Regions from separate parts of the Loigolactobacillus backii genome, predicted to be linked through region 3. Evidence: predicted binding sites of a transcription regulator. Region 3 holds the regulator's gene; each other region holds the start of a gene.
What was found. The regulator HrcA, encoded in region 3, represses chaperone genes, less so after heat shock. The targets are predictions, from matches to a motif close to TTAGCACTCNNNNNNNNNGAGTGCTAA.
Positions count from the first base shown of each region.

Region 1 (11,285 bases), 740 kb from region 3:
AAGAATTTGTAAGAACATGTGCATCACATCAGGATGTGCCTTTTCAATTTCATCCAGTAAAATTAAACTATAAGGATTACGGCGAACTTTTTCAGTTAATTGCCCAGCTTCTTCATAACCAACGTAGCCAGGCGGTGAACCGATTAACTTGGAAACCGAATGTTTCTCCATATATTCACTCATATCAAAACGAATCATGGAGTCTTCTGAGCCAAATAGTTCTTGAGCCAATTGCTTAGCCAGCTCGGTTTTACCAATACCAGTAGGGCCAACAAACAAGAAAGAACCAATTGGACGGCCAGATTTATTAAAGCCAATCCGATTCCGGCGAATCGCCCGTGCAACCTTGTTAACTGCTTCAGTTTGACCAATAACATGTTTGTCAAGGTCACTAGCTAATGTTCTTAATTGTTTCTGTTCTTTTGAATGTAATTCACCGACAGGAATATTTGTCTTTTCTTCGACAATTTGTTCCATGTCACTTTCACCAATGGATGGTGTATCCTCGCTAGCAGTATCGCTGGCTTGCATTTTAGTCAATTTTTTGACTTGATCACGATAGTAAGCGGCCTTTTCGTAATCTTCTTGCTTTAAAGCCTGTTGTTTTTGACTTTCAGCCTGTTGCATTTTTTCCTTAATGACTTTTGGATCAACTGTATTAATCGTTAAGTTCTTTTTAGAACCAGCCTCATCAAGTAGGTCAATGGCCTTATCTGGTAAGAAACGATCCTGAATATAACGGTTAGACAAGGTTGCGGCAGCATTGATTGCTTCATCAGTATACTTAACGTGATGGTAATCTTCGTACTTCTTTTGCAATCCCTTTAAAATCTGCACTGTTTCGTCTACAGTTGGTTCTTCAACGTGAACTGGCTGAAAACGGCGTTCAAGTGCCGCGTCTTTTTCAATTTTACGGTATTCATTTGATGTCGTTGCACCAACTAATTGGAAATCACCACGAGCAAGGGCCGGCTTCAAAACGTTACCAGCGTCCATTCCACCTTCGGCATTACCAGCACCCATAATTTCGTGAATTTCATCAATAAAGAGAATGACATTTTCATTTTTACGAACTTCATCCATTAACTGTTGCATCCGTTGCTCAAATTGACCACGAATACCGGTCCCTTGAACAAGTGAAACAACATCCAAGCGAATGATTTCTTTATTTTGTAGCTTTTGTGGTACTTGTCCGGCCACAATCTTTTGGGCCAAGCCCTCGACGACTGCGGTTTTACCGACACCAGCCTCACCAATGAGGACTGGGTTATTTTTTGTTCGACGATTTAGAATTTCAATGACACGTTCAATTTCTTTATCGCGACCAATGACTGGGTCAACTTTACCTTGCTTGGCTAAGTTGGTGAGGTTAACACCAAATTGTTCAAGTAGGCCACCATTACCATTTTTACCACCACGACCGTTACCGCCGTTACCACCGGCTTGCGTCTGGGGACCTTGTTGGAATGATTGGCCATTATTCTCAGGCATACTACCTTGGCCCATAGCCCGGAAAATGTCGTCTAAGTTACTAAAGCCAAATGGATCGCCAGTGCCAGCCGCATTAATTGGTTGACCACCAGTTGGGTTACCTTGTTGTTTCTTTAATAATTGGTAACAATTTTGACAAAGATCGATCTGTTGGCGAGTGCCATTGACATTTGTATATAAATGGATGGTTGCCTCGTTCTTATGACAGTTTTGACATAGCATCGACTATTTCACAACCTTTCATACATAATTATTGTCGTTATAGATAGGGTAAAAGGCAAAGGTTTATTTGACCATCTTTGACCTTCAAATGCATTATACAAATTAATGTTTTGAGATGCAAGGAATTAACACGAAAATTTGGCAGAAATATTTTCGAGTGCTAATTTCATTTCAAACATATGTCGTGTACACTATTATTATAGGATAGGAAAAGAAATGAGGCAAAGAAAATGACCGATTATAAAACACAATTAGCGGAACTAGAGGCCGGAAAAAGACAAATAATTGAGGTTTCTAAAGATGACTTTTACGCTTTTCGGACGGCTTGGTTGGATTATCCAAGACGTAAAAGTATTGTGGGGGAAGCCCATCGAGGCGGAAATGTGACCTATCATTATGATCGAACGGCGGGACAAAAATAATAATTTAGTAAGAAAACGCTAACAAACGGTATATACCATTGAAACGGCGAAAACGATTGCTAAATTTTTATTAAACATTGAAAATACTAAAGAAAACGGTCGCAAAGTGGTTGTCGAACTGTAAAAAAAATGGTAATGTTTAACAGTGAAAGGACAATCGAGTGATTGAAATGTCGTTTCGCCTTAGGGTACCAAAAAGGGAAAGCCCTAACATATCTTAATATATAAGTTGAAGGAGTATGATTAGTTATGGAAAAACGCGATTTTCATATTATTGCAGAAACAGGTATTCACGCACGTCCTGCTACATTATTAGTACAGGCTGCTAGTAAGTTTAATTCAGATGTTAACCTTGAATATAAGGGCAAGTCTGTTAACTTAAAGTCAATTATGGGTGTCATGTCGCTTGGTGTTGGCCAAGGTGCTGATGTATCAATTTCTGCTGAAGGTGCTGATGAAGCAGACGCAATTAACGCAGTTGCTGATACAATGAAGAAAGAAGGACTCGCAGACTAATGACGGAAATGTTAAAAGGGATTGCTGCATCTGACGGCATTGCACGAGCAAAGGCATATTTACTCGTTCAACCTGATTTATCATTTTCTAAAAAGTCGATTGATGACGTTCAAGCAGAAGTTGATCGCTTGCATAAAGCGGTCGCTGCTTCTAGTGCGGAATTAAAGTTAGTTCGCGAAACAGCTGCTAAAAGCTTGGGTGAAGAAGAGGCCCAAGTTTTTGATGCACACATGATGATTTTGGATGATCCAGAATTTGTTGGTGCAATTGAAAGTGGTATTAAGGATAAAAAAGTTAATGCTGAACAGGTCCTTAGTGACGTATCAGCTAACTTTATTCAAATGTTTGAAGCGATGACGGATAATCCGTACATGCAAGAACGTGCAGCAGATGTTCGTGATGTTACAAAGCGATTAATGAGCCATTTACTAGGTGTCACTTTACCCAATCCTTCGCTAATTGATGAAGAAGTCATCATTATTGCGCATGATCTTACACCAAGTGATACTGCTCAGTTAAACCGTAAATACGTTAAAGGATTCATCACTGATCTTGGTGGTCGGACCAGCCATTCAGCAATTATGGCACGTTCCCTTGAAATTCCAGCGATTGTTGGGACGGAAAAGGCAACTAGTGAGATCAAAGAAGACCAAATGGTTATCGTTGATGGTAACGGTGGTGTTGGGGTTATTGATCCTAGCGTTGACGATGTCAAAAAATATGATCAGGCGGCGAAAGATTTTGCTGCTCAAAAGGCTGAATGGGAAAAACTTAAAAACGAAAAAACCATCACAAAAGATGGTAAGAGTTTCATAACTGCAGCAAACATCGGTACGCCAAATGATGTACCTGCAGCAGTGGATAATGGTGCAGAAGCAGTTGGTTTGTTCCGCTCAGAATTCTTATATATGGATTCTGCTGAATTACCAACTGAGGATGAACAGTTTAAGGCCTATAAGGCTGCTCTTGAAGGAATGAACGGTAAGCAAGTCGTTGTTCGGACGATGGATATTGGCGGAGATAAGCATTTATCTTATTTGCCACTTCCTGAAGAAATGAACCCATTCTTGGGCTATCGTGCTATCCGGATTAGTCTTGATCGCCAAGACATTTTCCGGACGCAGTTGCGTGCTTTGTTGCGTGCTTCACACTACGGTAACTTAGCCATCATGTTCCCAATGATTGCAACCGTTAATGAATTCAAACAAGCAAAGGCAATTTACGAGGAAGAACGGCAGAAGTTAATTGATGCTGGTACACCTGTTGCTGATAAGATTGAAGTCGGTATGATGATGGAGATCCCTGCAGCAGCGGTAATTGCCGATAAATTAGCTAAATACGCTGATTTCTTCAGTATTGGAACTAACGATTTAATCCAGTATTCCATGGCCGCTGATCGTGGCAATGAGCATGTTTCTTACCTATACCAACCTTATAATCCATCAATTTTACGCTTAGTTAAGCGGACGATTGATGCTGCACATAAGGAAGGTAAGTGGGCTGGTATGTGTGGTGAAGCTGCTGGTGATCCAATTATGGTTCCAGTTTTACTTGGCCTTGGCCTAGATGAATATTCAATGAGTGCTACTTCGATCCTGAAGATTCGCAGTTTGATGCGGCGGTTAGACACTGCTGATATGAAGAAAATTGCCGATCAAGCAGTGACTGAAGCAGAAACCAATGAAGATGTCATTAATCTAGTAAAAAAAGCAACAAATCAATAGATGAAATTCAAAATGGTAAGAAATCGAGGCTCTTCGTCAACTGTTGTTGGTGAATCCATATTTCGAGTTCTAATCACTTCGTGATTAGGGCTCTTTTTGTTTTGATTTTGAAAACGTATAGTACTCGAGTTCTAAACCTCCAGAAGCTGCGATAGCCAAAACTGGCTCGTTTGATCGCCTTGATTTTATTATTAGAACCTTCCAAAGGACCATTTGAATAGTGTGTGGTAAAGGTGTTACGAATCTCATCATGATGGCTTTCAAGTGTTTTAATCGTGTTCTTCATTTCTTCAGAATACGTTTTGTTATTCCAAAATGCCGCATTGTAGTTATGCCAATCTTGATGTTGGACAGCTGACCGGACGCTGTTTAAGACTTGATAAGTTTGTTCTAGTTCTGAATCCAACGATAACAGCTGATGGACAACATCGGTGGCAGCCATCCAGTAAGGAAAATTAGTCCACTTTTTGAATTGTTCAAAGTTAAGCTGTTCAGTTGGTACTAACAACAGCTTCCAGTAGCGCTTAAGGGCGTGAAATTCGCGAGAAGACGGGGTAAACTTCTTCATCACCTTGATTCTGGTTTTGTTAAACGCCCGATTTAGGGCGTTGATAATATGAAACTTGTCCATGACCACCATGGCATTGGGGAACACGGTCTGCACAAGCTTGGGGTAGGTATAATTCATATCAGTCACAATAATTTTGACGTTTTCTCGGGCAGCTTGATCGAAGCGGTAAAAATACTTCTCTAGTTTATTGATGGTTCGATAAGGGAGTAAGTCGATTAATTCATGGGTTTCGCCATTCATGAACTCAAAGCTCATGGCACCAGTAGCGCTCTTGGTACTCTTCACCTCATCCATTAAGATGATCTCTGGTAAATAGTGCCAATTGGTTTGAAAGTCTCGTTCAGCGCGCATTAACTGGCGGCCCACAAATGAATCTGATGCCGATACTTCATTGGCAATGTGCTTCAAAGAGACCGGTTCACCGAGCTTCTCTAGGCATTCTTTGCGGCTGGTGTTTGAAATTGTACAGTGTTTCGGAACTGCCAATGTTTGTGCAAGAAAGTTGCCGTGACATTCTTTACAGTGGAAATAGCGGCGCTTTAAGGCTAAGATGACGGTGTTGCTCAGAACCTTCGAGAATCTGATAGTGGTATTGCGCCAGCCGTAGTTAATAATCTTTTGATCATTGATAATCCCGCACTTGGGACAAGCCTTCGGCGTGTAATCCAAGTGGCCAGTTAAGCGAATAACCCCGTCTTCTCCAGTTTCACCGTCAGTAATTTTTAGGTTCTCGTCAGCTATTCCTAATAATAATTTTGTAGTATCATGACACATAGGGCATTTCCTTCTTTCTGAAAAATCTTCGTGGTGGTTGACTTGGATGAACGGACAGGAAATGTCCGCTTTTTTATTCTAGCCATAAATAAAAAATCTGTCATCAGTAATAGATGAAAATCTATTACCAACAACAGATATTGTAGAACCGAAATCGAATTGATTTCTTACCATTTTTTATGCAGTGAGTTAAAGAAAAGTGGGTCTACACTTTCTGGTATTGGTGAATAACTAATACCGGTTTTTTGTCTGTTTTGAAAATCAGAAAAATAAAAAAGGACATCTGTCCTCTTTGTGCTACGATTTAATCGCCAAAACAAATCGAAAAGAGGAAATTCAGATGTCCCTAACTAATTCTATCTTATGCTTATTCGAAATAACAGACCCAAACTTAATTGTCACTGGTATTTCTAAAGAACGGTGTTCCACAAACCAACGTATTCATGTCGTCCATGCAACTTTGTCTTATCAACTTTTAAAGTGCCCACATTGTGGCCATAAAAGCTTAATTAAAAACGGAACTCACATGAGTCACCTGCGTTTAGGAACCTTATCCGGTGGTCGTTACGAAATGCATTTAAAACGTCAAAGATACCAATGTAAAGATTGTTCAAAAACCTGTGGTGCTAAAACTAAGTTGGTTAATCGTAACGAAACTTTCACACACAATATCAAACATCAAGTGATCGTTTTGGCACGCGATATGTTGACGAGTAAAGAAATTGCTAAACTTTGTGGAATTTCGCCAAGCAGTGTTCAACGAATCCTAAATGCCAATATTCACTTAGCCTATCGTGTTAAACATCTCCCAGAGAATCTTTGCTTTGATGAATTTCGTTCCTGTAATCACTGGATGTCCTTTAATTGTTGCGATGCCGTTAGTCATCGCCGAATTGTTACTTTAAAAGATCGGCTAAGTAAAGATATCATTGACTACTTTGAAGCTCGTTTTTCGGTTCAAGAACGTGCCCAAGTTCAATCAGTGACGATTGACATGAATGCTGAATATGGCAGCTTCATTCATCGCTTATTTCCCAATGCGGCCACGATTATCGATCGTTTCCATATTATTCAACTGGCTGGGCGTGCCTTAGATAATGAACGCACGCAGACCATTCGTACTATCCAAGATAAGCATTCACGAATTTATCATATTTTAAAATCTCAATGGCATTTATTTCATCTTGATGAAATAAAAGTTAATGATTCTAAGGCTGTTTATTTACGCGGAATTAACGAGTATATGACGCAACAAAACGCCATTGATTTAGCTCTAGACGCTTTTCCCAGATTTAGATCTGTGTATCAAACCTATCAAGGTATCTTAAGTGCCATACACCAAAAGGATGCTAATGCGTTCCAATCCTTACTTACTAACTACCAACCCACTAGTAATCAAATGGACATAACGATCAACACGTTTATCAAAAATGGTTCAGCCCTTCTAAACAGTTGTCGTTATCCATTTTCCAACGGTCCAATTGAAGGACTTAATCGTAAAATCAAGGCATTAAAGCGTAACTGTTTTGGTTTTCGAAATATTGACAACTTCTTTATCCGGATTAGTTTAATTCATGAGTAAACAAAAAGCACATTCACCGAAGTGAATGTGCCGTTCAAAATCTCCACCAATACGATTTGACAGAGACCCAGAAAAGTGTAGGCTAGTGACTATAGTTGGTCGTGAAAATCAGACTTTGGAGTGATTTATTTTACCGGTGTTTTCGTTATGCTAAATGATGGCATTTGCGCTTAAGTATGCTTCCCACTATAATTAGATTAATTAAAAGACAAAGGAGGACAACCACACGTGAATATTGGATTATTTACTGATACCTACTTTCCTCAGGTGAGTGGGGTTGCAACCTCTATTAGGACGTTAAAAGAGGAATTAGAACGTGAAGGACATTCGGTTTATATTTTTACAACAACGGACCCGCACGTGGATAAAGATGAATTTGAACCCAATATTTTTCGTTTTCCTAGTGTTCCCTTTGTTTCGTTCACTGACCGACGGATTGCGGTTCGGGGACTATTTCACGCCTATCAGGTTGCTCGTGACTTAGACCTAGATATTGTTCATACGCAAACTGAATTTTCAATGGGTTACATTGGCAAATTTGTTGCCAAAAATTTAAAAATTCCTTGCGTTCATACTTATCACACCATGTATCAGGACTACCTACACTATATTTTGAATGGTAAGCTATTGCGACCGTATCACGTTAAGCAAGCAATGCACGCCTATTTACACAATATGCACGGGGTAATTGCGCCTAGCTCGCGAGTCGTGGCAACGTTACGTGATTACGGGGTTAAAATTCCAATGAAAATTATTCCAACTGGAATTGATATTTCGAAATACGAAAAACCAATTCTAACCAACCCGCGACAGTCATTAGGGATTGAACCAGAAGTCCCCATCTTATTGTCCTTAAGTCGAGTTGCTTACGAAAAGAACATTCATGAAGTAATCGATGCCTTACCTAAAATACTTCGGCAACAACCTAAGGCCGTACTGGTCATTGTTGGCGATGGTCCGGCACGAGAAGATCTAACTAAGCAGGCGCAGCAACTGGGTTTACAGCAGCACGTTTATTTCACTGGTGAGGTTCCTAATGATCATGTTTCGGCTTATTACCACATGGCTGATTTATTTGTTTCGGCTTCTGAATCCGAATCTCAGGGATTAACTTACGTTGAGGCAATGGCAAGCGGTCTAAAAAGTGTTGCGGCAGTTAGCCCGTATACAACTGATTTATTAGATGATCCAGCAATTGGAACTACTTTTTCAACTGAGGCAGAAATGATACATCAAATAACTAACTATTTGGCTCATCCTAATGTGTTTAATGACCCCAAACCACGTTTAAGTAAATTACATGATATTTCGGCCGAACATTTTGCACACGAAGTTGTTGCTTTTTATCAAAATTCGCAGGCCTATTATAGCGCTTTAGAGCAAGATTCAGCCGATATAAGCGAGTAAAAATTAGGAGAGTCAACTATGCTAAATATACACATGTTTTCTAGTGCAACTAAAGTGAAGGGGCAAGGTGTTGGCAGTGCCTATACAGAATTAATTCGCCTGCTGGAAACTCGCTTTAAAGGTGAGTTTAAAATTACGATTAATCAGTATGGTAAGTCTGACATTAGCCATTACCATACGATTGATCCGCAATTTTTTTTGTCGACTTTTTTTAAACGACGGGGACAAAAAATTGGTTACGTCCACTTTTTGCCAGAAACCTTAGAAGGAAGCCTAACAATTCCGCGGCCATTTAAGGGCTTATTCTATCGTTACGTGATTGCCTTTTATAAACGAATGGATCACATAGTTGTTGTTAACCCAAGCTTTATTCCGAAGCTATTGAAGTATAATATTCCGGCTAACAAAATCACTTATATTCCTAATTTTGTTTCAAAAAAGGAATTTTATGAAAAAACTGCAACTGAAAAAAGTGATCTACGTAACCAATATCACTTAGAACAAAATAAGTTCATAATTTTTGGTGCCGGACAAATTCAAGAGCGTAAGGGTGTTGACGATTTTGTTTCCCTGGCAAAACGTAATCCTGATGTTCAATTTATCTGGGCAGGCGGCTTTTCGTTTGGAAAAATGACGGATGGTTATGCTAGGTATAAAAAAATCTTAGATAACCCGCCAGCCAATTTACGTTTTCCAGGAATCGTTCCCCGCGAAGAGTTAGTTGATTACTATAATTTGAGTAATTTATTTTTATTACCTTCATATAATGAATTATTTCCCATGTCCGTTTTAGAAAGCTTTGCCTGTGGTACGCCGGTCTTGTTACGTGATCTTTCCCTATATCGTTCAATTATTGCCGGGTACTACGTTGCCGCGGCCAACGTTGACGTTATGAACGAAAAAATTTCTACTTTGAAAAAAAATCAGGCGGCCCAAGAATACATGACTGAACGCGCGCGTGAAGGGGCCGCCTATTATTCTGAAGAGCGCCTGGCCGGGATTTGGCATGATTTTTACTTAAAGCAAGCCGAAGAAGGTAAGCGATGAGTCGGCGAAACATTGCGGCTTTAGTTGCAATGCTTGCTTTAGGTATCGGAATTTTTTGGTACGAATTACGGGCGACTAATTTGCAACAACTAACCCACGATTTAACCCACCTCAATTTTTGGTGGCTAGGTGTCGCGGCTTTGTGCATGGGATTGTATTGGCTATTTGAGGCCTTTGTTGTTAAGGTTTTACTAAAAAAAAGAGTAGAAAAATTTTCGCTCAAAAATGCTTTACGGATACCATTGGTTGAACAATTATTTAACTCAATTACACCTTTTTCTTCAGGCGGTCAGCCCGCCCAACTGGTTGCTTTAATGCAATCGGGGATTGACGGTGGTCGGGCCAGTTCGCTTTTATTGATGAAGTTTGTCGTCTTTCAGGCGATGGTTTTAATTAATTTCATTTTGACGTTAGTATTTGGTTTTCACTTGGTGGCCGCCAAATTCACTTATTTGGCGTGGCTAGTTGTTTTTGGATTTATTATGCATTTAACGGTTATTGCTGGTTTATTAATGGTGATGTATTGGTATAATTTTACAAAAAAATTAGTTCATTTGTGTTTACGGCCGCTTAAATTATTTATGAAGGCCGAGCGTGTGGCCAAAATTAAGGAACAATTGGATCATAAAATTGATAATTTTTATGCTGAAAGTCTGCGAATTAAGCGCGATACTAAGACAATCGTTGTTGCAAGTTTGTTGACTTTTATTCAGCTAATCTTTTATTACAGTGTGCCGTACTTTGTTTTGCTATCGTTAGGGCTAAATAAGACAAACTTTTTTGAAGTTTTAGTGATGCACATTATGATTGTCATGATTATTTCATTGTTTCCAATTCCAGGTGGCTCAGGCGGTGCTGAATTGAGTTTTAAGGCACTCTTTGCGACGTTTATAACTTCCAATAGCAAACTGGTGTTAGCAATGATATTATGGCGTGTAATGACGTATTATTTAGGAATGTTTATTGGCATGTTTGCCATGGTCGTTAAACCTGACAAGGTGGTAGAACTTAAAGATCAAACTTAAATTTTAACGGATTTAATTGGCCAATTGACCAAGTTTTAGATTAAAATTAAAATAAGTCAGTGGGAAAAAGTCCCTTTTTTACTTTTTTCTGGTATGATTATATGTTGAAGACTGGATGAAGGGAGTCTCGCTATGAAAAGCTCACAATTAGTTGCCATTATTCATCGCTTGGCAGCAATGCAAGAAGATGCTAGTGACAATGAAGAACAGACACGCCGTTTTGAAAAGGACGGTGCGGAACGAGGATTAGTTACCTATGATCCGAAAACCGAAACTTATGAGCTGGAAGAACTGGCGCAACACCAGAAATTCCAGTTTGATGACATTGATTTAATTGCAATAGAGATTTTTGATCTCTTAGACGACTAGTTCTTTTGATCATAATAGGCCATCACCTTATCGCTGAAGAGTATTCTCTTTGGCGATACTTTTATATTCGGAACGTATTAATAAATATTTTGTACTAGAGTGGTTCGGAACTGGTTATTATTAATGAAATTGGGT
Region 1 is NZ_CP014873.1:2,614,810-2,626,094, reverse strand. Features, by position in the region: gene AYR53_RS12095 (ATP-dependent Clp protease ATP-binding subunit) at 1-1,713, opposite strand, end outside; gene AYR53_RS12090 (hypothetical protein) at 1,944-2,135, shown strand; gene AYR53_RS12085 (phosphocarrier protein HPr) at 2,385-2,651, shown strand; gene ptsP (phosphoenolpyruvate--protein phosphotransferase) at 2,651-4,375, shown strand; gene AYR53_RS12075 (ISL3 family transposase) at 4,449-5,720, opposite strand; gene AYR53_RS12070 (ISL3 family transposase) at 6,061-7,302, shown strand; gene AYR53_RS12065 (glycosyltransferase family 4 protein) at 7,531-8,709, shown strand; gene AYR53_RS12060 (glycosyltransferase family 4 protein) at 8,728-9,756, shown strand; gene AYR53_RS12055 (lysylphosphatidylglycerol synthase transmembrane domain-containing protein) at 9,753-10,781, shown strand; gene AYR53_RS12050 (YkuJ family protein) at 10,914-11,150, shown strand.
Region 1: a site for HrcA is predicted at 1,851-1,877, ahead of AYR53_RS12095 (ATP-dependent Clp protease ATP-binding subunit). Genes of this name have one in related genera too.

Region 2 (11,285 bases), 600 kb from region 3:
TTCGGGATTACGTTAACGTCGTTCCGCCAGGTGATATTCGTAATGTGTTGGCGGCTTTGTCGAATTTACCACAACTTTATTTGGATATTTTTCAGTACCGGTTTAATAGTAATGACTCATTTCTGGCTGGTCACGCAATTGGTAATTTAATTATTGCGGCGTTGTCAGAAATGAAATCAGGAATCTTCGACGCAGTTCAGGAATTGTCAACGATGATGAAGATTGACGGGCACGTGTATCCAGCTAGTAATGACCCCTTGATTTTGAACGCTCATTTTTCTGATGGCAGCGATATTGCCGGCGAGGCGGAAATTACCGGTGCCGGTAAACAAATTGAACGTGTTTGGGTCACTTCAGCGCTAGGACAGAAAAAGCCTCACGCCGTTAAAGAAGTGATCAATGCAATTATGACCGCCGACATTGTTGTTTTAGGTCCTGGTAGTTTGTTTACAAGTATTTTACCCAACTTAATGATTGAGAATGTTGGAACAGCAGTTAAACAAACCAAGGCGCAGGTTGTCTATGTTTGTAACATTATGACGCAAAAAGGTGAGACGGAGCATTTTACGGATGCTGAACACGTTCGCGTTTTAAACCAACATTTAGGCGCTAATTTTGTTAATACGGTATTGGTTAATACCCAGCCTGTTCCAGACAATTATATGGATCACCAGAAGTACGATGAGTATTTGGTCCAGGTGCAACATGATTTTCACGGCCTACGTGAATTAAGTTGTCGCGTGATTTCGGACGATTTTTTAAAGTTACGTGATCATGGTGTTTTTCACGACGGCGATAAGGTAGCTCATGAGCTACTTCATTTAGCATCGCAGCCTTCTGAGGTGATAAAATGAGTTCTTACGCTAGCGAAGTAAAGAAAGAACTAACAACGCTTGAAGTGCACCGGGAACACGCCCGGGCGGAGTTAGAGGCCTTAATTCGAATGAATGGTTCATTAAGTATTTTTAATCACCAATTCATTTTAAATGTACAAACGGAGAATCCGGCAATTGCCCGGCGAATGTACACACTGTTAAAACAAAATTATGCAGTTGAAAGTGAATTAATTGTTCGCCGCAAAATGAAGCTCAAAAAAAATAATCTTTATATTGTCCGGTTAAAGCAGGGAACGAATAAAGTTTTAAATGATTTGCATATTTTGGATGGCATTTCAACGCTATCAACGTTGCCATCATTAGAGGTCCTTAATTCTGAACAAAAAATTCGTTCTTATTTGCGTGGTGCTTTTTTAGCTGGCGGTTCAGTGAATAATCCCGAAACAAGTCGCTATCACCTTGAAATTTACTCACTTTATGAAGAGCATAATCAAAAGGTTGCTGCTATGATTAATCAATTTGGCCTAAATGCTCGAACGACAGAACGACGGGGCGGCTTTATTGTTTATCTTAAAGAGGCAGAAAAAATTGCCGATTTTTTACAGTTGATAGGTGCAACGAATGCAATGCTTAAGTTTGAGGATATCCGGATTGTTCGTGATATGCGAAATTCAGTTAATCGCCTAGTTAACTGCGAAACGGCAAACCTTAATAAAACCATTGATGCGGCAACCCGCCAAGTTGAGAATATTAAGTATATTAGCGCGGTTGCTGGTTTGGATAGTTTGCCGGCTAAATTGCAAGAAATTGCGGTTTTGCGGCTGGGCAATCCCGATATAACGTTGAAGGAGCTAGGGGAAATGGTGCCTAGTGGTGCCATTTCTAAATCGGGCATCAACCATCGTTTACGAAAACTAAATGAAGTAGCGGATAATTTACGGCAAGGTAGAGCTGTTTCTTAATTAAAAAAGCGTGAAGTAAGGTACCATCTTGTGCTAGTCCACTGACTAACTACAATAATGGCACTTTATTTCACGCTTTTTATAGTAGCAACTTTTCTAGGGGCCAATCAATGACCGCTAACTTTATCAAGTTGGTCTAGAGTAAAGTTCGGAAATAAAAAGAGGCCAGGATTTTTATCCCGGTCTCCAATTAGTTAATGCTTATTTTTGGTTGACCATAATGCTGTCAATCAAACCGTAATCCTTAGCTTCTTGAGCGGTAAGGTAATTATCGCGGTCAGTATCTTTTTGAATTGTTTCAATTGGTTGACCAGTTGCATCAGCCAAGATTTGGTTCATCCGTTTGCGTGTTTTTAAGATTTCTTGGGCCGCAATTTCAATTTCAGTTTGCTGACCTTGAGCGCCACCAGAAGGCTGATGGATAAGTACAGTCGAATTTGGTAAGGCAAATCGTTTGCCCTTAGTACCAGCGGCTAATAAAACACTAGCCATAGAAGCTGCCATGCCCATTGCAATTGTTTGTACATCTGATTTTATAAAATTCATTGTGTCAAAAATTGCGAGGCCGGCGGTAATAACGCCACCTGGCGAATTGATGTAAATGGAAATATCCTTTTCTGAATCTTGTGCATCAAGGAAAAGAAGTTGAGCAATGATGGAGTTGGCCATCTGGTCATTAACTTCACCAGAAAGCATAATAATTCGATCCTTCAGAAGGCGAGAGTAAATATCATAAGAACGTTCGCCTCGTGAAGTTTGTTCAATGACTGTAGGTACTAACATAGTGTGACCTCCTAAGTGAATAATAGATTTCGATATAATTTTAGCACTCAATTAAGTGTAATGCCAGTTTAGTACATTGGTCAAAAAAGGTCAAATGATTTAACGCTAATTTTTTCTAAAGCAATGACGTTGTACCACAGGTAGAGAAAACGTATAATAATTACTAATGATACAACTCATTTTTAATTTTGGGTAATAAAAAAGCTGCCCGTAAAGGCAGCTTAACTGATGCGCCTGGAGGGAATCGAACCCCCATCTCAAGAACCGGAATCTCACGTGATATCCATTACACTACAGGCGCATAAGCAACACAGAATATTCTACCGGAATTATCCTCAAAACACAAGGTATAATCTAAAAGAATGTTGGGAGGAATTTTTATGCCGTTAAAACAGGCGATGAGCCAACAGCAAAAACAAGTACAAAAGCTTGTTATGACCCAGCAACTACAACAGTCAATCCAGATGCTACAGTTTAGCGTAGATGGGTTACAAAAGTTTCTTGAACAGAAAAGTCTCGAAAATCCATTGATTGAACTCAAGGCTGATTACTCTGGGGGAACAACTGCGAGTTCACTGACTGGCAATCGGACTGATAACTATATGAACGCAATTCCGGACACACCATCGTCATTGTTTGATTATCTGCTCCAACAAGTCCGGTTAACTTTGCGGGATACACCGCTGCGGGATCTCGTCTTATTTTTATTAGAGTACGTTGATTCTAATGGCTATTTAAAAATCTCCTTGGCCGACGCAACGGAAAAAACTGGCGCCGATCAGTTGCAACTCTTGGACGCTATAACTTTATTGCAACAACTTGATCCGCCTGGTGTTGGCGCACGTGATCTTCAAGAATGTTTATTATTACAGATTCAGGAAGATAATACTGCACCTAATTTGGCGTATATCGTTTTGGAGGAGAGTTTTAACGACTTCGTTGACCGAAACTGGGATAAAATTGCTAAGCGCTATCAAACAACGTTGGCAGAAGTTCAACATATTCTTGATTATATTCAGACACTGTCACCAAATCCAGGAGCCATTTTTACGCAAAATCAGAATAATTATATTATTCCCGATTTGTTGGTTCAAAAAGAGGCTAACAACCGGCTGAGTGTTAGGCCAACGCGTTCAGGAAGACCCCGATTAATGTTTCAACAACATTATTTTAACCAAATGGTACGGACTAAGGACCAAGAAGTAACCGACTATATGAAGGAAAAGAAACAAGAATTTGATTGGTTAAAGCGAAGTTTAGTGCAGCGTGGTGACACTATCTTACGTGTTGGTCAGGTTATTGTTCAACGCCAAATCGATTTCTTCTTACGGCCAGATCATCCGCTGCAGCCACTAATGTTACGGGATGTTGCGCAGACACTAGATTTACATGAATCAACGATTAGTCGTAGTGTGAATGGTAAGTATTTGCAGGCCGATTTTGGCGTGTTCGAACTACGCCATTTTTTCTCAAATGCAGTTGGTGGATCGGTGGGGGATCAATTTTCCGCCGATAATGTTCAACAACGGTTAAAACAATTGATTAACGCTGAGGATAAAAAGAAGCCATTGTCAGATCAAAAGTTAGTAAAACTTTTGGAAGAAAAAAATATTTCAATTTCCCGCCGAACCGTCGCAAAATATCGTGAAAGTCTTGGAATACCGTCATCTTCAAAAAGAAAACGGTTTTAAAAAAATGGTAATTTTTGAAGTGGTTTTTAAGCTAAGAATTATCGTTGCTAGAACCTTGCATTCATAATCAGTTTTGCTATAATACGAGTTGTGGTCTAAGTGGACAGAGAAAGTACTGTGCACTTTGTTTTTTGGCCATATTGGGTCGCTAGATGACACAGTGGGGAATAATTGTCCCACTAAGGAAGAGGATTGTGATGCACCAGGACTTAGCGCGGCTTGAAGCCTTAGCGCCTGATTTAATTCTTGTTGCCAAATTACGTTACCAGATACTCCAGAATATTTATTGGATGGCACCAGTTGGTCGACGAGTTTTAGCACAAAAGATTGGTAAAAGTGAGCGAGTACTGCGAACGGAAACAGATTTTCTGCGGGCACATAATTTGCTCAGTGTAACTAAGTCTGGTATGGTGCTGACTCAAAAAGGGCAAACAACTTTTCAAGGATTAGAAGCGGTGATGGATAATCTTCTTGGCGTCCGAGCTAAGGAGCAACAGTTAAGTGCCGTGTTGCAAATTGACCATTGCTTAATCGTGCCTGGTGATTCCGATCAGCAAACTAAAGTTCTTGATGATATGGGGAAATTAGTGAGCGAAACGCTGGACTTATTATTACCTAATGGCGATAATATTATTGCGGCGATGGGTGGCACAACAATGGCAAAAATTGCGGATACGCTGAGTCCCAAATTATCAGCGCACCGCAAGCTCACTTTTGTTCCTGCCCGTGGTGGCCTTGGTGAAGCCGTTGATATTCAGGCCAATGCGGTTTGTGCGCGAATGGCGTTTCACACTGGGGGGCAGTACCGAGTACTGTACATTCCGGAACACGTAAGTGAGCGCGCATACCGGCCACTGCTTGAAGAACCGGCGATTAAAGACGTGTTGGCACTAGTTGACAAAAGTGCCAGTGTGGTCCATAGTATTGGTGTGGCTGCTTTGATGGCAAAGCGCCGTAATATGCCACTAGCGACAATTAAAATGCTTGAAAAAGAGCATGCTGTCGGCGAAGCTTTTGGTTATTTTTTCGATGCAAGTGGACGGGTTATTTATAAGATTCCACGAATCGGATTACAGCTTCGCGACTTACAAAATATTCCTTGTGTGGTCGCTGTTGCAGGCGGGCAAAGTAAGGCCGTCGCAATTAAGGCCTACACAAAATTAGCACCTAAGCAAACGTGGTTAATCACTGACGAAGGTGCCGCAAACTTGATTTTAAAAGGGGTAACCCTTTAAAATAAATTTTTTATTTCCTAAAGGAGGAAATTTTAGTATGACTGTAAAAATTGGTATTAATGGTTTTGGACGTATCGGCCGTTTGGCTTTCCGTCGTATTTTCGAACTTGGTGCTAAATCAAATGATATCGAAGTTGTCGCAATCAACGATTTAACTTCACCTGCTATGTTAGCTCACTTATTGAAATATGATTCAACACATGGTACTTTTGCTGGCGAAGTTAGCGCTACTGACAATGGTATCGTCGTTGACGGTAAAGAATATCGTGTCTATGCTGAACCTAAAGCACAAGATATTCCTTGGGTTAAGAACGATGGTGTTGATTTCGTCCTTGAATGTACTGGTTTCTACACATCTAAAGCTAAAGCACAAGCTCATTTGGATGCAGGTGCTAAGCGCGTCTTGATTTCAGCTCCAGCCGGCAACGACTTGAAGACTGTTGTTTACAACGTTAATGATGATGTTTTAACTGCTGATGATAAGATTGTTTCAGCTGGTTCATGCACAACTAACTGCTTAGCTCCTATGGCTTACTTCTTAAACCAAGAATTTGGTCTTGAAGTTGGTACTATGACAACTATCCATGCTTACACTTCTACACAAATGTTACTTGACGGCCCAGTTCGTGGCGGTAACTTACGTGCAGCACGTGCAGCAGCTGTTAACACAATTCCTCATTCAACTGGTGCTGCTAAGGCTATTGGCTTAGTTATCCCAGAATTGAAGGGTAAATTACAAGGCCATGCACAACGTGTTGGTGTTGTTGATGGTTCATTAACTGAATTAGTATCTATCCTTGACAAAAATGTTACTGCTGATGATGTTAATGCAGCAATCAAGAAACACACTGAAGGTAACGAAAGTTTTGGTTACAACGCAGACGAAATCGTATCAAGTGACGTTATCGGCACTACATTCGGTTCAATCTTCGATCCAACTCAAACAGAAGTTACAACTGCTGGCGACAAGCAATTAGTTAAGACTGTTGCTTGGTACGACAACGAATATGGCTTCACTTGCCAAATGGTTCGTACTTTACTCAAATTCGCTACGCTTTAATTTAAAGTTTAACTAATTTAGTAATTAAAAGATCTTTAAAAAGGTGGAGGGAGGTAAACTTCCTCTACCTTTTTTCTTTTTATTCTGTTGCTCTTACGGATAAAAATTAAAAATCGCTAAATAATGTGACTTAACTAAGGATGAGAGCACTTAGTAAGTGGCGTTATTTACCCAAATAAAAAATTCATTTTGAAATTAAAATAGGAGGCTATCCTTCATGGCTAAATTAATCGTTTCTGATTTAGATGTAAAAGATAAAAAAGTTTTAATTCGCGTTGACTTTAATGTTCCAATTAAAGGCGGTGTTATTGGTGATGACAACCGTATTGTTGCGGCATTACCAACAATCCAATACGTTATCGATCATGGTGGTAAAGCAATCTTACTTTCTCATTTAGGTCGGATTAAGACTGATGAAGATAAGAAAGAATTAACCCTTGAACCAGTTGCAACTCGTTTAAGCGAAGCATTGAACAAACCCGTTACTTTTGTTCCCGTTAACGAAGGCAAACAGCTTGAAGATGCAATTAACGGCATGGAAGACGGTTCCGTTCTTTTGATGCAAAATACGCGTTTCCAAGATATTGACAATGATTTTGGTAAACGTGAAAGCAAGAACGATCCTAAATTAGGTGAATACTGGGCATCATTAGGTGATCTCTTCATCAATGACGCATTTGGTACGGCTCACCGGGCACACGCTTCAAACGTTGGGATTGCTACTGCAATGAAGGCTAAGGGCCAAAAGGTTGCAGCCGGCTTCTTAATGGAAAAGGAAATCAAATTCTTAGGTAATGCAGTTGATAATCCTAAACACCCATTTGTTGCTATTTTAGGCGGTGCTAAGGTTTCTGATAAGATCGGCGTTATCGATCATTTATTGAGTAAGGCTGATAAGGTTATCGTTGGTGGCGGTATGACGTATACGTTCTACGCTGCTAAGGGTATCAAGATTGGTAATTCATTAGTTGAAAAAGATAAGATTGATTTAGCTAAGTCAATTATTGAAAAGGCCGGCGACAAATTAGTCTTGCCAGTTGATAACATTGTTGCTGAAAAGTTTGATAATGATGTACCTAGCAAAGACGTTGAAGGCGATATTCCTGATGGCTATATGGCCCTCGATATCGGTGAAAAGTCAATTGCTAATTTTGAAGATGTTCTTAAAGACGCTAAGACAGTTGTTTGGAACGGACCAATGGGTGTCTTTGAAATGAGTAACTACGCTAAGGGCACGCTAGAAATTGGTAAGTTCTTAGGTACTTTAACTGACGCAACAACAATTGTAGGTGGTGGTGATTCAACCGCTGCAGTTAAACAATTAGGCGTTGGCGACAAGTTGACTCATATTTCAACTGGTGGCGGTGCTTCACTTGAATACCTTGAAGGTAAGACTTTACCTGGTATTGCGGCCATTTCTGATAAATAAGCATTAATTACTGATAAGTTTGGGATGAAAATTAAATTTTTGATCCCATTCTTGTTACATAAGAAAGGATGTTTCATATTATGCGTACACCAATTATCGCTGGTAACTGGAAAATGAACAAAAACCCTAAAGAAACAGCAGAATTTGTTGCTGGAATTAAGGGCAAATTACCTGAAACAACTAAAGTAGAAGCCGTTATCGGTGCTCCAGCAGTTGATCTTCAAACTTTGTTAGATGCCGCTAAAGGTACTAACTTACACATTGCTTCTGAAAACAACTATTTTGAAGACAATGGTGCTTTTACTGGTGAAACTTCACCAAAAGTTCTTGCTGAAATGGGTGTTAACTATGGCATTATTGGCCATAGCGAACGCCGCGGTTATTTCCACGAAACTGATGAAGACATCAACAAAAAGGCTCACGCACTATTTGATAATGGCTTAACACCTATTATCTGTTGTGGTGAAACTTTAGAAACTCGTAAGGCCGGTAAGGTTAACGAATGGGTTTCTGGACAAGTTACTGCTGCTTTAAAGGGCTTATCAGCAAAGCAAGTTGCTTCACTTGTTATTGCTTACGAACCAATCTGGGCAATCGGTACTGGCGAAACTGCTTCTCCTGCACAAGCACAAGAAGTTTGTCATTTAATTCGCGAAACAGTTGCTAAGTTATATGACCAAACTACTGCTGAAAACGTTCGTATTCAATACGGCGGTTCAATGAAACCAGCTAACGTTAAAGAATTAATGAGTCAACCTGATATCGATGGTGGGCTTGTTGGTGGAGCTAGCTTACAGCCAGATTCATTCTTAGAATTAGTTCATTATCAGGACTAGAAGGGTCTCAAAGGGTGCTGATTCCGAGAATTAACTACAACAGAAATCTGCCCTTTTAGACACGTTTAAACTATTCCTGATCGAGTGGCTTAAACAAGGGAAGTGGGACAAAAGTCGTTTTTGGGTTTACTGCGTAACGTAGACTAATCAAATAACCGTACTATGGTTATTCGATTAGTCGTAGTTAGGCACGTGAACCCAGACTTTTGGCGCACGTTCTAGGGTAACGTTCAGAAACAATGAGAGGCTAGGGGCTTTTGTCCCAGCCCCTTTTTTTGTACACTTTTTATCATTTGGGTTTTGTTCTATTTCAATCAATGGTATAATAAAAGGCAATGAAAGTTCGTTTGTAGAATAAACAACGAACAACGGATTTAATCAAAGGAGGTACTAGGGTGTACAATACAATTTTAACCCTATTGCTTGTTGTTTCTGTGTCGATCATTATTGCAGTTTTGATGCAACCTAGTAAACAGCAAGATGCATTAAGCGCACTGTCAGGTGGGACTCAAGAGATATCCGGCAAACAAAAAGCACGCGGTTTTGAGGCTTTTATGCAGAAAGTAACCGTCGTACTCGGTACTCTCTTCTTTGCCTTATCTTTGATATTAGCTTACGTGTCATCACACTAGTGAACTGACCTCCTGTTTTTATGGCAGGAGGTTTTTTTAGGTTTTTAACCGAATAAGATAGTGAAAATAAATTTGAATTAGTTAAAATACATGATGTATTTTGGAAAGAGGTTTAATTTGAAGAAGGACGAATTATTTGAAACGGAAGTCTTAAATTTCTTCAAGCAACACCAGAAGCATTTTTATACCGTTGAAGAGATTAATGAAAGATTAAATTTACAAGGGGCCAGTGCTTTTAAAGTATTGGTTCAGACTTTGACCAGTTTTGAGCAGGAAAAAGTGATTCGAACGGATAGTAGTGGTCGTTTTGCGATGCCAGAGCAGTTAAAAACCGTAGCAGGTGTATTTCACGCTAATGATCGTGGTTTTGGTTTTATTTCCTATGATCCTGAGTTACCAGATGTCTACGTTTCAGCCGATAACACTAATTATGCTTTAAATGGTGATGAAGTTGAGGCCGAGGTTATTAAGGCTGCTCAGCCTGGCAGTGGCAAAGGACCAGAAGGAAAGATTACCGCCGTTACTAAGCGTAATTTTACGCGCGTTGTTGGTGAGTTCACTGGTTTTCCACCAAGTGAGGTTCAAAAAGTACATCAATTTGGTTACGTTCATTTAACGCAAAAAAGTTTACAGGACGTACCGGTTTACATTTCAGATGCTGGTGTCCACCCAACAGATGGCGATATGGTTGTTGTTGACGTTACTAATTACCCTAGCACAGCGTACCCAAAGAGTATGCGTGGCGTTGCTTTACAAGATTTGGGTAACAAAAATGCGCCTGGTGTTGATATTCTTTCAATTGTTTATCGTCATGGGATTCCAACTGAGTTTCCAGATGAAGTCATGGCAGAGGCAAACAATATTCCTGCCGAGGTATTGGAAGAAGAGAAGACTGGCCGAAAAGATTTGACCGCTCAAGATTTTGTCACAATTGATGGTGATTCTTCTAAGGACTTTGATGATGCCGTTGTTGTTTGGAAATTGGATAATGGTAACTATCATTTAGGGGTTAGTATCGCTGATGTTTCGCATTACGTTACACCGGGAACAGCACTTGATCAGGAGGCCTTTGATCGCGGTACTAGTACTTATTTGACGGACCGGGTTTTACCGATGTTACCAGAACGATTGTCAAATGGTATTTGTTCCTTAAATCCACAAGTTGAACGTTTAACGATGACTTGTGAAATGGAAGTTAACCCACAAGGCGAAATTATTGATCGCGCAATTTTTCCAAGTTACATTAAGAGTTCTGCCCGAATGACCTATAATGAGGTCAACCAAATACTTGATGACAAAGATGATGCTGTTCGGTCTGAATATGCTGATTTAGTACCAATGTTTGAAGTAATGGGTGAATTACACAAGATTTTACGCGATATGCGTCATCGGCGTGGTGCCATTGATTTCGATGAACCTGAAGCAGAAATTATTGTAGATGAGAATGGTAAGCCAACCGATATTAAAATGCGCGAACGTGGAACTAGTGAGCGGATGATTGAATCCTTTATGTTAGCGGCCAACGAAACGGTTGCTGAACACTACAGTAAAATGCACGTACCATTTTTATACCGGGTACACGAAACGCCGGATAGTGAAAAAATGCGCAGATTTTATGAATTTATCAATAATATTGGGGTAGTTGCTAAGGGTGATATTGAAAACATTACCCCGAAGATGTTGCAAAAAGTCCTTGAAAAAATTGATGGTTCAGCACTTCAACCAGTTGTTCAAATTATGTTGTTACGTAGTTTTAAACAGGCTAAATATGCGGATCAACTGTTAGGTCACTTTGGAATTGCGGCCAAGTATTATACTCAC
Region 2 is NZ_CP014873.1:2,474,998-2,486,282, reverse strand. Features, by position in the region: gene AYR53_RS11305 (gluconeogenesis factor YvcK family protein) at 1-854, shown strand, start outside; gene whiA (DNA-binding protein WhiA) at 851-1,798, shown strand; gene clpP (ATP-dependent Clp endopeptidase proteolytic subunit ClpP) at 2,000-2,581, opposite strand; tRNA gene AYR53_RS11290 (tRNA-Arg) at 2,811-2,882, opposite strand; gene rpoN (RNA polymerase factor sigma-54) at 2,962-4,272, shown strand; gene AYR53_RS11280 (sugar-binding transcriptional regulator) at 4,470-5,507, shown strand; gene gap (type I glyceraldehyde-3-phosphate dehydrogenase) at 5,545-6,567, shown strand; gene AYR53_RS11270 (phosphoglycerate kinase) at 6,785-7,996, shown strand; gene tpiA (triose-phosphate isomerase) at 8,077-8,832, shown strand; gene secG (preprotein translocase subunit SecG) at 9,228-9,464, shown strand; gene rnr (ribonuclease R) at 9,582-11,285, shown strand, end outside.
Region 2: a site for HrcA is predicted at 2,622-2,648, ahead of clpP (ATP-dependent Clp endopeptidase proteolytic subunit ClpP). Genes of this name have one in related genera too.

Region 3 (11,285 bases):
TTATATAAGATTCCTGAACTAACCTTTGAACGTGATGAATCAGTTCAATACGGCAATCGAATTGATCAATTAATTGATCAATTACACCGACAAGAACGTGGATAACCTATGAGAGAGTGGGAGAAAGACGCTTACGATTGAATTTTGTGGTTTCGTACAAGCGTTTTTCCACACTCTTTTTTGTTTGCCAAAATGATAGCGGCTTCTTTTGTGACTTGGCCGCTTTTTTGCTATAATAAATACGTCTAATTAAAAGTAAGTGTAAGTTAAATAAAATTAAGCGGGGGATGTCAAATGGATGGTATTTTACCATTATATAAGCCTAGAGGAATGACAAGTCGGCAATGTGATTCAAAAGTTCGTCATATTTTAAAAACGCGTAAAGTGGGTCATGGGGGCACATTGGATCCTAACGTTGATGGTGTGTTACCAATTTGTATTGGCAAAGCAACTAAGGTCGTTGATTATTTGGTTGGGAGTGGTAAAGTTTATCAAGGTGAGGTTACCTTGGGTTTTGCGACGACAACTGAGGATCTGGATGGTGAGGTTATTGCCACGAAGGCAGTTGCGGCAGCACCCAGTAATGAAGTAATTGATCAAACCTTGCACCAATTTACTGGTACTATCACTCAAACCCCACCAATGTATTCGGCAATTAAAGTTAATGGTCGGCGACTTTATGATTACGCACGGGCAGGAGAAACCGTTGAACGACCTAAACGGCAGGTCACCATCACGGATTTTAAACGTTTAAATGAACCGCAATATGATGAACAAGCTAAAACGGTCAAGTTTAAATTTGAGGTTAGTTGTTCAAAGGGGACCTATGTCCGAACCTTAGCCGTTGATGTTGGGGTTAAGCTGGGTTATCCAGCGGTAATGTCCGCTTTAACGAGAACATACAGCGGTGGTTTTGCACTCGCTGATACTATCAGTTTAGAAGCACTGACCGACTTAGTGGAAAAACAACAATCGTTAACGGCTTTACGACCGTTGGATTATGCTTTGCGTCACTATCCCGCCGTAGATTTAACAATCGAGCAGTGGCACCAAGTTCAAAACGGCGCCTTTTTACCTGCAGAAATTTTCAGTATGGTTGCCGACGAAGCGTCGGTTGCCGTTCGTTTTGAAGGATCAATTAAGGCGTTGTACCACCAGTCACAGTACCCAAATTTATATAAACCAGAAAAGATGTTTTCAGTTGAAAACTGATCTTTGAATTAAAGGAGTAATTGATATGGACGTCGTTCGAATTCACCACCCGTACTCAGTTAAACAAATTAAACCAGAACCGGTTGTCTTGACCTTAGGCTTTTTTGATGGCGTACACCGTGGGCATCAAGCGGTTATTGGGCGTGCCCGGGAGGAAGCAAGGAAACGTCATTTACGTTTGGCCGTAATGACGTTTAACCAACATCCATCACTAGTCTTTCATCAATTGGATCGTCGTTCGGCAACTTATCTAACCACGATTCCAGAAAAGATAGATCGGATGGCAGAGTTAGGGGTGGATCTTCTTTACATTGTTGATTTTACTTCGGCTTTTGCTAACTTAGCGCCGGAAAAATTTGTTAAACAGTACATTGTGGATTTACATGCCCAAGTAGCGGTAGCAGGGTTCGATTATACTTTTGGTCCACAACGTGCGGGAATGGCCGATTTACCACAATTTGCAAAGGGACGTTTTGACGTTATTCAGGTCGGTCAATTGAATCAAAATGCAGAAAAAGTCAGTTCAACAAGAATTCGGCAAGCAATTGATGTTGGTGATATCGATGAAGCGGCTAGTTTATTAGGTTATCCTTACCATTTACTTGGCACTGTGGTCCATGGTGAAGCACGCGGGCGGACGATTGGTTTTCCAACGGTTAATATTCGACCTGAACCTTATTCACGGGTGCCAGGAATTGGAATTTATGCAGTTCAAATTAAAATTTGTGACGTTTGGTATTTAGGAATGGCCTCGATTGGCCGTAATATTACTTTTGGTGATGATCGTGACGTTACAATTGAAATCTACATCCTTAATTTTGGCAAAATGGTTTACGGCGAACCAGTTGAAATTGTTTGGTACAGTCGTTTACGTGGTGAAGTTAAGTTTGATAGTGCTGCCGGTTTGATTGACCAGCTTAAACTTGATGAAGTGGCAACCCGCGATTACTTTACGCAATATAGGGGGGAGCTACTTTCATGACCGGGGCTTACTTACATATTCCCTTCTGTGAGCATATTTGTTACTATTGTGATTTTAATAAAGTCTTCTTAGAAGGACAGCCAGTTGATGAATATATTGATCGCTTGATTACGGAGATGCGGCTGGTAATGGCAGCACATCCTGAAGAAGAAATTAAAACAATTTACGTTGGTGGAGGAACGCCGACTACATTAACACCAAAACAGTTGGCCCATTTATTGGCGGGAATTCGTCGTTACTTACCTTTTGAAGAAGGAGAATTTACGTTTGAGGCCAATCCCAATGATTTACTCACAACTGATAAATTGCAGGTGTTGCGTGATTACGGGGTTAATCGCTTGAGCATTGGCGTTCAGTCTTTTAATGACGAAATTTTGAAAAAGATCGGCCGAATTCATACTAGCGCCAATGTTTATACAGCCATTAAAAATGCTCGTAAAGTTGGTTTTGATAACATCAGTATTGATTTAATCTTTCGTTTGCCAGGGCAGAGCATTGCTGATTTTACGGATAGTTTAGACCGGGCAATTGCTTTAGATTTGCCGCATTACGCAACGTATTCATTAATTCTCGAACGTAAAACTGTTTTTTATAATATGATGCGTCAAGGAAAGCTGTTCTTGCCAACGCAGGATATTGAGGCTGATATGTATGAACTGGCCATTGAAAAATTTGCTCAGGCAGGTCGTGCGCAGTATGAGATTAGTAATTTCGCGTTACCAGGTATGGAATCCCAGCATAATTTAATCTATTGGCGCAATGAAAAATATTTTGGTTTTGGTGCTGGTGCCCACGGTTATTTAGGAAAGGATCGTTACCAAAATTTTGGTCCGATTCAACAGTATTTACAGCCTTTACGGGCCAACAAATTACCCGTTTTTGAGCATCGTGTTTTATCTTTATCTGAACAAATTGAAGAGGAAATGTTCCTTGGTTTGCGTAAGAGGGAAGGTGTTTCCCAAACGCGTTTTGAAGAGAAATTTCATTTGCCGATTGCGGCTGTTTACGGCCAAACCGTTAATAACTTGATTAAGCGTGGTTTAATGAAGCAACAAGGCGATCGTTTAAGTTTAACGAAGCGAGGTGAATTCTTGGGTAACGATGTTTTCCAAGAATTCTTAATTGATGAGGCAATTTAAAATAAGACGACTTAAAAATAATCTAATGAACTAGATTATTTCGAGGTTGTTTTTATTGGCTCTTCGTCAACTGTTGTTGGTGAATCCATATTTCGAGTTCTAATCACTTCGTGATTAGGGCTCTTTTTGTTTTGATTTTGAAAACGTATAGTACTCGAGTTCTAAACCTCCAGAAGCTGCGATAGCCAAAACTGGCTCGTTTGATCGCCTTGATTTTATTATTAGAACCTTCCAAAGGACCATTTGAATAGTGTGTGGTAAAGGTGTTACGAATCTCATCATGATGGCTTTCAAGTGTTTTAATCGTGTTCTTCATTTCTTCAGAATACGTTTTGTTATTCCAAAATGCCGCATTGTAGTTATGCCAATCTTGATGTTGGACAGCTGACCGGACGCTGTTTAAGACTTGATAAGTTTGTTCTAGTTCTGAATCCAACGATAACAGCTGATGGACAACATCGGTGGCAGCCATCCAGTAAGGAAAATTAGTCCACTTTTTGAATTGTTCAAAGTTAAGCTGTTCAGTTGGTACTAACAACAGCTTCCAGTAGCGCTTAAGGGCGTGAAATTCGCGAGAAGACGGGGTAAACTTCTTCATCACCTTGATTCTGGTTTTGTTAAACGCCCGATTTAGGGCGTTGATAATATGAAACTTGTCCATGACCACCATGGCATTGGGGAACACGGTCTGCACAAGCTTGGGGTAGGTATAATTCATATCAGTCACAATAATTTTGACGTTTTCTCGGGCAGCTTGATCGAAGCGGTAAAAATACTTCTCTAGTTTATTGATGGTTCGATAAGGGAGTAAGTCGATTAATTCATGGGTTTCGCCATTCATGAACTCAAAGCTCATGGCACCAGTAGCGCTCTTGGTACTCTTCACCTCATCCATTAAGATGATCTCTGGTAAATAGTGCCAATTGGTTTGAAAGTCTCGTTCAGCGCGCATTAACTGGCGGCCCACAAATGAATCTGATGCCGATACTTCATTGGCAATGTGCTTCAAAGAGACCGGTTCACCGAGCTTCTCTAGGCATTCTTTGCGGCTGGTGTTTGAAATTGTACAGTGTTTCGGAACTGCCAATGTTTGTGCAAGAAAGTTGCCGTGACATTCTTTACAGTGGAAATAGCGGCGCTTTAAGGCTAAGATGACGGTGTTGCTCAGAACCTTCGAGAATCTGATAGTGGTATTGCGCCAGCCGTAGTTAATAATCTTTTGATCATTGATAATCCCGCACTTGGGACAAGCCTTCGGCGTGTAATCCAAGTGGCCAGTTAAGCGAATAACCCCGTCTTCTCCAGTTTCACCGTCAGTAATTTTTAGGTTCTCGTCAGCTATTCCTAATAATAATTTTGTAGTATCATGACACATAGGGCATTTCCTTCTTTCTGAAAAATCTTCGTGGTGGTTGACTTGGATGAACGGACAGGAAATGTCCGCTTTTTTATTCTAGCCATAAATAAAAAATCTGTCATCAGTAATAGATGAAAATCTATTACCAACAACAGATATTGTAGAACCTTTTTATTTTGCCTTAAATTAAGACGTTACCAAGCAATAAAGTCAAATTTTGACGAAGTTTATACTTAGAGACATAAATTTAATTATTAGTGCGCACTGGAAGATTTATTTTGAATGATGGCTATTAAATAATTCGTAAGCAGTAAATAATCGACCGTTTAAAAAAGGCAAACCGGCTTCTCGAAATTGAGAAATCGGTTTGTCTTTTACATTACGCCACTATTTCTGGCTTCTATTCATTTGACGCTTTATTTCTATCTTGATGTCTTGCCCCAGAATAATTCCATGGTAAATAACCCTCTAGCTGGGCCAAATCGGTGAAACTAGGGTGTTGGGGCATTGTTTTTAATAAATAGGTGATATAGCCTCGCGGATCAAGCCCGTTAGCTTTAGCACTTTCCACTAAAGTTAACCAAATAGCCGTTGATCTTGCGCCTGCTTGGCTGGTACTGAAGAGCCAGTTCTTTCGACCAATCACCAGGCTCTTCATATTGCGCTCCGCCGCATTATTACTCCAGTCCATGATACCAACGTTGACTAGCCGCTCTAGTGTAGATCGTTGATCGATCGCGTAAGTGACGGCTTTACCCAAACGTGATTTAGGTAATACGTCGGCCGAATCGATCCACTGCCAGAATCGCTTCAATAATTTACGCACTTTACTACGGCGTCTTCGACGACGTACCCGGGGCGAAAAATGTTGCCATTGACGCTCCAAGGCAAACATCTCGTCAATTAGCGCTAAGGGAACACTGCTAATTGGCTTACCATTAGCTTGGGTGGCATCGTAAAACTTACGGCGCACATGCGCCCAACAACCGATACGCGTAACACTATTTTCTAACAGATTATAGCCGGTATAGCCATCACACTGCAGGATGCCGGTAAAGTTCCGATATAACTTTTGCGCAAAGGTTCCTGAACGCGTACTGCCATAAGCATAAAAAATGATTTGCTGCGGACTTTGTTTTACTGTTCTAGCCACCCACATATATGATTTAGCGGCTGCTGTTTTACCAGGCTCACGTAACACCTGCATCGGTGTTTCGTCACCCTGTAAATAACGTTGGTTGCTGAGTCGCTGCTGTAATAAATTATAAATTGGTTCGACCAACTGACTCGTTTTGATAATCCAGTTTGAGATTGTTGCCTCTGATAACGCAATACCCAAGCGCTGCCAATCTGCTAACTGTCGGTATAGTGGTGTTGCCAATAGAAACTTTTTATGAATGATCTCCGCGACTAACGAAGCCGAGGCGAGACTATGCGGAATTAAAGCGACTGGCGTTTGGGCTTGCACCAAATGAGCGCTGCCAGCTTCAAGCTCACATTCAGAACACTTATAGGTTTGCGTATAAATATGTTCTCGATAAAGTTTGGCCGGAATGAAATGCACCTCTTCACGAACAAACTTTTTCCCAACCGGTGTCAACTCGTGCCCATAGGCACATTGTTGCGTTGGTAGATCAATAACAGTTTCTCTTACTGGTAAATCACGACTTAGAGTTTCTTGCCGTGTCTTTTTGCGCTTTTTCTTTGCCGGTACTTGATCTGCGTCGCTTTGTTGGCCAGGTTGCTCTGGCGTGATAAAAACACCGTCATTACCTTCTAGTAGTGACAGTTGGTTAGGATCAATTTGTTCTGATTTTTGACCGTAAATTTTTTTAGTCAAGTAGGCAACCATTTCAGTTAGTTCCGCGACTTGCTTACGTAGCGCTATAATTTCTTCTTCGGGTGTCATTAGCTTTATCCACTCAATCCGTATTTGTTGAATTGAGTTTACCATGTCTTACACTAATTTGGATAGTTATTTTTTCTTCTTTCATGTCCAGGCGGACATGTTTGATGAATTGTCGCGTCTAATGACCAACCACTGAGTAATCGTGTCAACTGTTTAGAATTTAATTTACGGAGTGCATTCTGATCAGTCGGCCATTGAAGTCGACCGTTTTCGATCCGCTTATAAAGTAATAAAAAACCATCACCGTCCCAAAATAAGGCCTTAAAACGGTCTTTTCTGGTTCCACAGAATAAATATAAGGCGCGATTGTATGGATCTAAATCAAATTGATCTTGGATAACACCAGCTAAACCATCGATTCCCCGACGTAAATCGGTTTTTCCACAAACTAAAAAGACCTGTTGAATCTGTCGTTGATCAATTATCACCAGCGAACACCGCCTTTAAAACTGCCTCTAAAATATAGTTGTTAATTCGATTGTAAACTACGACCGATTTATTAGCATCAACTCTAATTTGCAGGGCTTTTGTTGCCATAGTAGATCGCGATTGAGAACCAGAATGATCCATTTTAATTTGAACAATATCCGGTTTATCCAATAAAAATCACCTCACCAATTATTTGATGAGGCAATCATAACTTGAATTAAATTATTTTTGAAGTCGGTCAGTTATTTACTGCTTACAATAATTCACGACCTGAATTACTTTTTTCAACACATTTATACTAAATTAGTCAAGAAATACCTAATAAAGCTATTTTCCAAACACTCCTGGGGTTAAACTACTCGTTTGTTTTGTAAAATAATATTTTTGTAAGAAAAAGGTTGTCCTGCCTTGACTTAATTCATGGAAGTTGTTATATTAATAATTGTGTTAGCACTCATAGATGCTAAGTGCTAAAGAAGAGGTGGTTAGAATGCTGACCAAGCGACAGTTACTTATCTTGAAAGAGATTGTTCGTTTGTATACTGAATATGGCCAGCCTGTCGGTTCGAAAAAGCTTCTTGAACAGTTGCCAATGCACGTCAGTTCTGCCACTGTCAGAAATGAAATGGTTCATTTAGAGGATATGGGGTTAATTGAAAAAACACACTTATCTTCCGGGCGCATTCCATCGATGAAAGGGTATCGTTATTACCTTGATCATTTAGTCGAGCCTAGCAGTGTAGACGCAAATGATATGGCAGTTATTGAAACATCCTTTGACCAAAGCTATCATGAGATTGATCAAATTGTTGCGCAGTCCGCTAAAATTCTATCAAGTTTGACTAGTTATACCGCAATTTCTTTAGGCCCAGAATTAAAGGAAGCACGTTTAACTGGTTTTCGTTTAGTACCACTGGACAATAACCAGGTGATGGCAATTTTAGTGACTGATAGCGGTGCGGTTGAAAACCAAATCTTTTCGATCCCTAATGGAATCGATAGTGATAGTTTAGAAAAGGTCATTCGAATTATAAACGATGAGTTGGTCGGCCTACCACTAACGAAAGTGATCAAAAAGCTGCATACAAGTATTCCGCAGCTTTTAACGCACTACATGATTACACCATCTGGTTTCTTAGATATATTTGGTGGTGTTTTGAAGAAGGCGGCTCAAGAACGCTTTTACGTTGGTGGTAAGATGAATCTAATTAATACTAGCACCATTAAGGACGTTAACCAATTAAAATCACTTTACGCCATGATTGATAAAAACGATGATTTGGCTAAGCTACTAGGGGAACCGGCGGATCAGCCAATTGAAGTACGTTTAGGCGATGAAATGACGAATGACTTACTGAAAAATTTTAGTTTAATTACCGCAACTTATAATGTTAGTGAACATGGACGGGGTATGATTGCACTTTTAGGACCGACTAGTATGCCATATTCACGAATGATTGGGTTATTAGACGTTTTTCGTGAGGAACTAGCAAAAAAAATTACTGATTATTATGCTCACTTTGGGGATGAATAGTCACTGGAGGTGAATGATTTGGCTAATAAAAAGACACCATCTACGAAACAACCAGAATTTCCATCTGAAAAAAATTTAGATCAAGAAACTACAGCGGCAACTACTGAAAAGGTAGTTAAAGGTGATAAAAAAGAAGCTACCGTTAAAAAAGAAACGGTTAGTGATGATGCGAACGTAACCAAGCAACATGAATTGGATCAAGCTGAAATTAAAAAATTACAGGCCTTGGTTGCTAGTAATGAAGATAAATATCTTCGTGCCGAAGCAGAAATCCAGAATATGAATAATCGTTTTAAAAAAGAACGGGAGCAACTAGCAAAATATGATGGCCAAGATTTGGCTAAATCCGTTTTACCTGTTGTTGATAATTTAGAACGTGCTTTGGCAATTGATGTTTCGGATCCAATCGGACGGCAGTTAAAAAAGGGTATTCAAATGGTCTATGACCACCTAGAGAGTGCCTTAAAAGAGCACAACGTTACCGAAATTGAAACTGAAAATAGAACTTTTGATCCGACTATTCACCAAGCAGTTCAAACTGTGCCCGTGGAGAGTGATCAAAAACCTGAGACGATTGTTAAGGTTTTACAAAAGGGCTACTATTTAAAAGATCGCGTTTTGCGACCTGCTATGGTAGTAGTTGCACAATAAAAATAAATATTAAATAATAAAAGAGGTTATGAGTTATGGCAAAAGTTATTGGGATTGACCTTGGGACAACTAACTCTGCAGTTGCTGTTCTCGAAGGTAAAGAACCAAAGATTATTACAAATCCAGAAGGTAATCGGACAACACCATCTGTTGTCTCTTTCAAAAATGGTGAAACACAAGTTGGTGAGGTTGCAAAGCGCCAGGCGGTAACTAATCCAAACACAGTTGCTTCAATCAAGCGGCACATGGGTGAAGCAGGTTATAAAGTTGAAGTTGATGGTAAGTCTTACACACCTCAAGAAATTTCAGCGATGATTTTACAATACATCAAGAAATTCTCTGAAGATTACTTAGGTGAAGAAGTTAAGGATGCCGTTATTACAGTACCTGCTTACTTTAATGATAGTCAACGCCAAGCAACTAAGGATGCTGGTAAGATTGCCGGTCTTGATGTTAAGCGAATTATCAATGAACCAACTGCTTCCGCATTAGCTTACGGGCTTGATAAAGGTGATAAGGACGAAAAGATCTTAGTTTACGACCTTGGTGGTGGTACCTTTGATGTTTCTGTTCTAGAACTTGGCGATGGTGTTTTTGAAGTTCTCTCAACTAATGGTGATACGCGTTTAGGCGGGGATGACTTTGATCAAAAGATTATTGATTGGTTAGTTGATAGTTTCAAGGCTGATAATGGCATTGATTTGGCCAAGGATAAAATGGCCTTACAGCGTTTAAAGGATGCTGCTGAAAAGGCTAAAAAAGATTTATCTGGGGTTAACGAAGCACAAATCAGTTTACCATTTATTTCTGCTGGTGATGCTGGTCCATTACATTTGGAAAAGACATTAACGCGGGCTAAATTTGACGAAATGACGGCCGATCTTGTTGCTAAGACTAAAGGACCTTTTGATAATGCCTTAAAAGATGCTAAATTATCTACTGGTGATATTGATAAAGTTATCTTAAATGGTGGTTCAACTCGTATTCCTGCTGTTCAAGAAGCTGTTAAAAAGTGGATGGGTAAAGAACCTGATCATTCCATTAACCCTGATGAAGCAGTTGCCTTAGGTGCTGCAGTTCAAGGTGGTGTCATTACTGGTGATGTTAAAGATGTTGTTTTACTTGATGTTACACCACTATCACTTGGTATTGAAACCATGGGTGGTGTCTTCACTAAATTAATCGATCGTAACACAACTATTCCAACAAGTAAGTCACAAGTATTTTCAACGGCTGCTGATAATCAACCAGCTGTAGATATTCACGTCTTGCAGGGTGAACGTCCAATGGCAGCAGACGACAAGACACTTGGTCGCTTCCAGTTGGCAGATATTCCGTCAGCACCACGAGGTGTCCCTCAGATTGAAGTTAAATTTGATATCGATAAAAACGGGATTGTTAACGTATCTGCTAAAGATATGGGAACACAAAAAGAACAAAAGATTACCATTAAGAGTTCTTCTGGTTTATCTGATGAAGAAATCGAAAAGATGCAAAAAGAGGCTGAGGAAAATGCCGATGCCGATAAGAAGAAAAAAGAAGAAGTTGATTTACGTAATGACGTTGAACAACTTATCTTTACAACTGATAAGACATTGAAGGAGCTTAAGGGTAAGGTCACTGATGAAGAGATCAAGAAGGCCCAAGACGCTGAAGATGCTTTGAAGAAGGCACAAAAAGACGACAATTTGGATGATATGAAGACTAAACGTGATGATTTAAATAAAATTGTCCAAGATTTATCCGTTAAGATGTATGAACAAGCCGCCAAAGAACAACAGGCTAAAAGCGATGCCGGCCAAGGCAGTGATGCCAAAGGCGACAATAAGAGTGACGGCGATGGTGAAACAGTTGACGGTGACTTTGAAGAAGTCGATCCTGATAAGAAGAAAAAATAAATCTTGTTGTTGCGTACCTTAATGAGTAGCAGGAAGCCAGGGCCATTGCGGCTTTTGGCTTTTTGTTTAATTTATGGTATGCTTAATTCGATTTTCTGCAAAGAATATTATTGGTTTAATTTATTGTGTCTAAATTAACTTAGATGAGATTGGTGAGCAATAATTAAATCGTTA
Region 3 is NZ_CP014873.1:1,878,350-1,889,634, forward strand. Features, by position in the region: gene rbfA (30S ribosome-binding factor RbfA) at 1-105, shown strand, start outside; gene truB (tRNA pseudouridine(55) synthase TruB) at 295-1,212, shown strand; gene ribF (riboflavin biosynthesis protein RibF) at 1,238-2,194, shown strand; gene hemW (radical SAM family heme chaperone HemW) at 2,191-3,333, shown strand; gene AYR53_RS08520 (ISL3 family transposase) at 3,437-4,708, opposite strand; gene tnpC (IS66 family transposase) at 5,091-6,599, opposite strand; gene tnpB (IS66 family insertion sequence element accessory protein TnpB) at 6,653-7,027, opposite strand; gene AYR53_RS08535 (hypothetical protein) at 7,017-7,199, opposite strand; gene hrcA (heat-inducible transcriptional repressor HrcA) at 7,519-8,562, shown strand; gene grpE (nucleotide exchange factor GrpE) at 8,581-9,213, shown strand; gene dnaK (molecular chaperone DnaK) at 9,249-11,111, shown strand.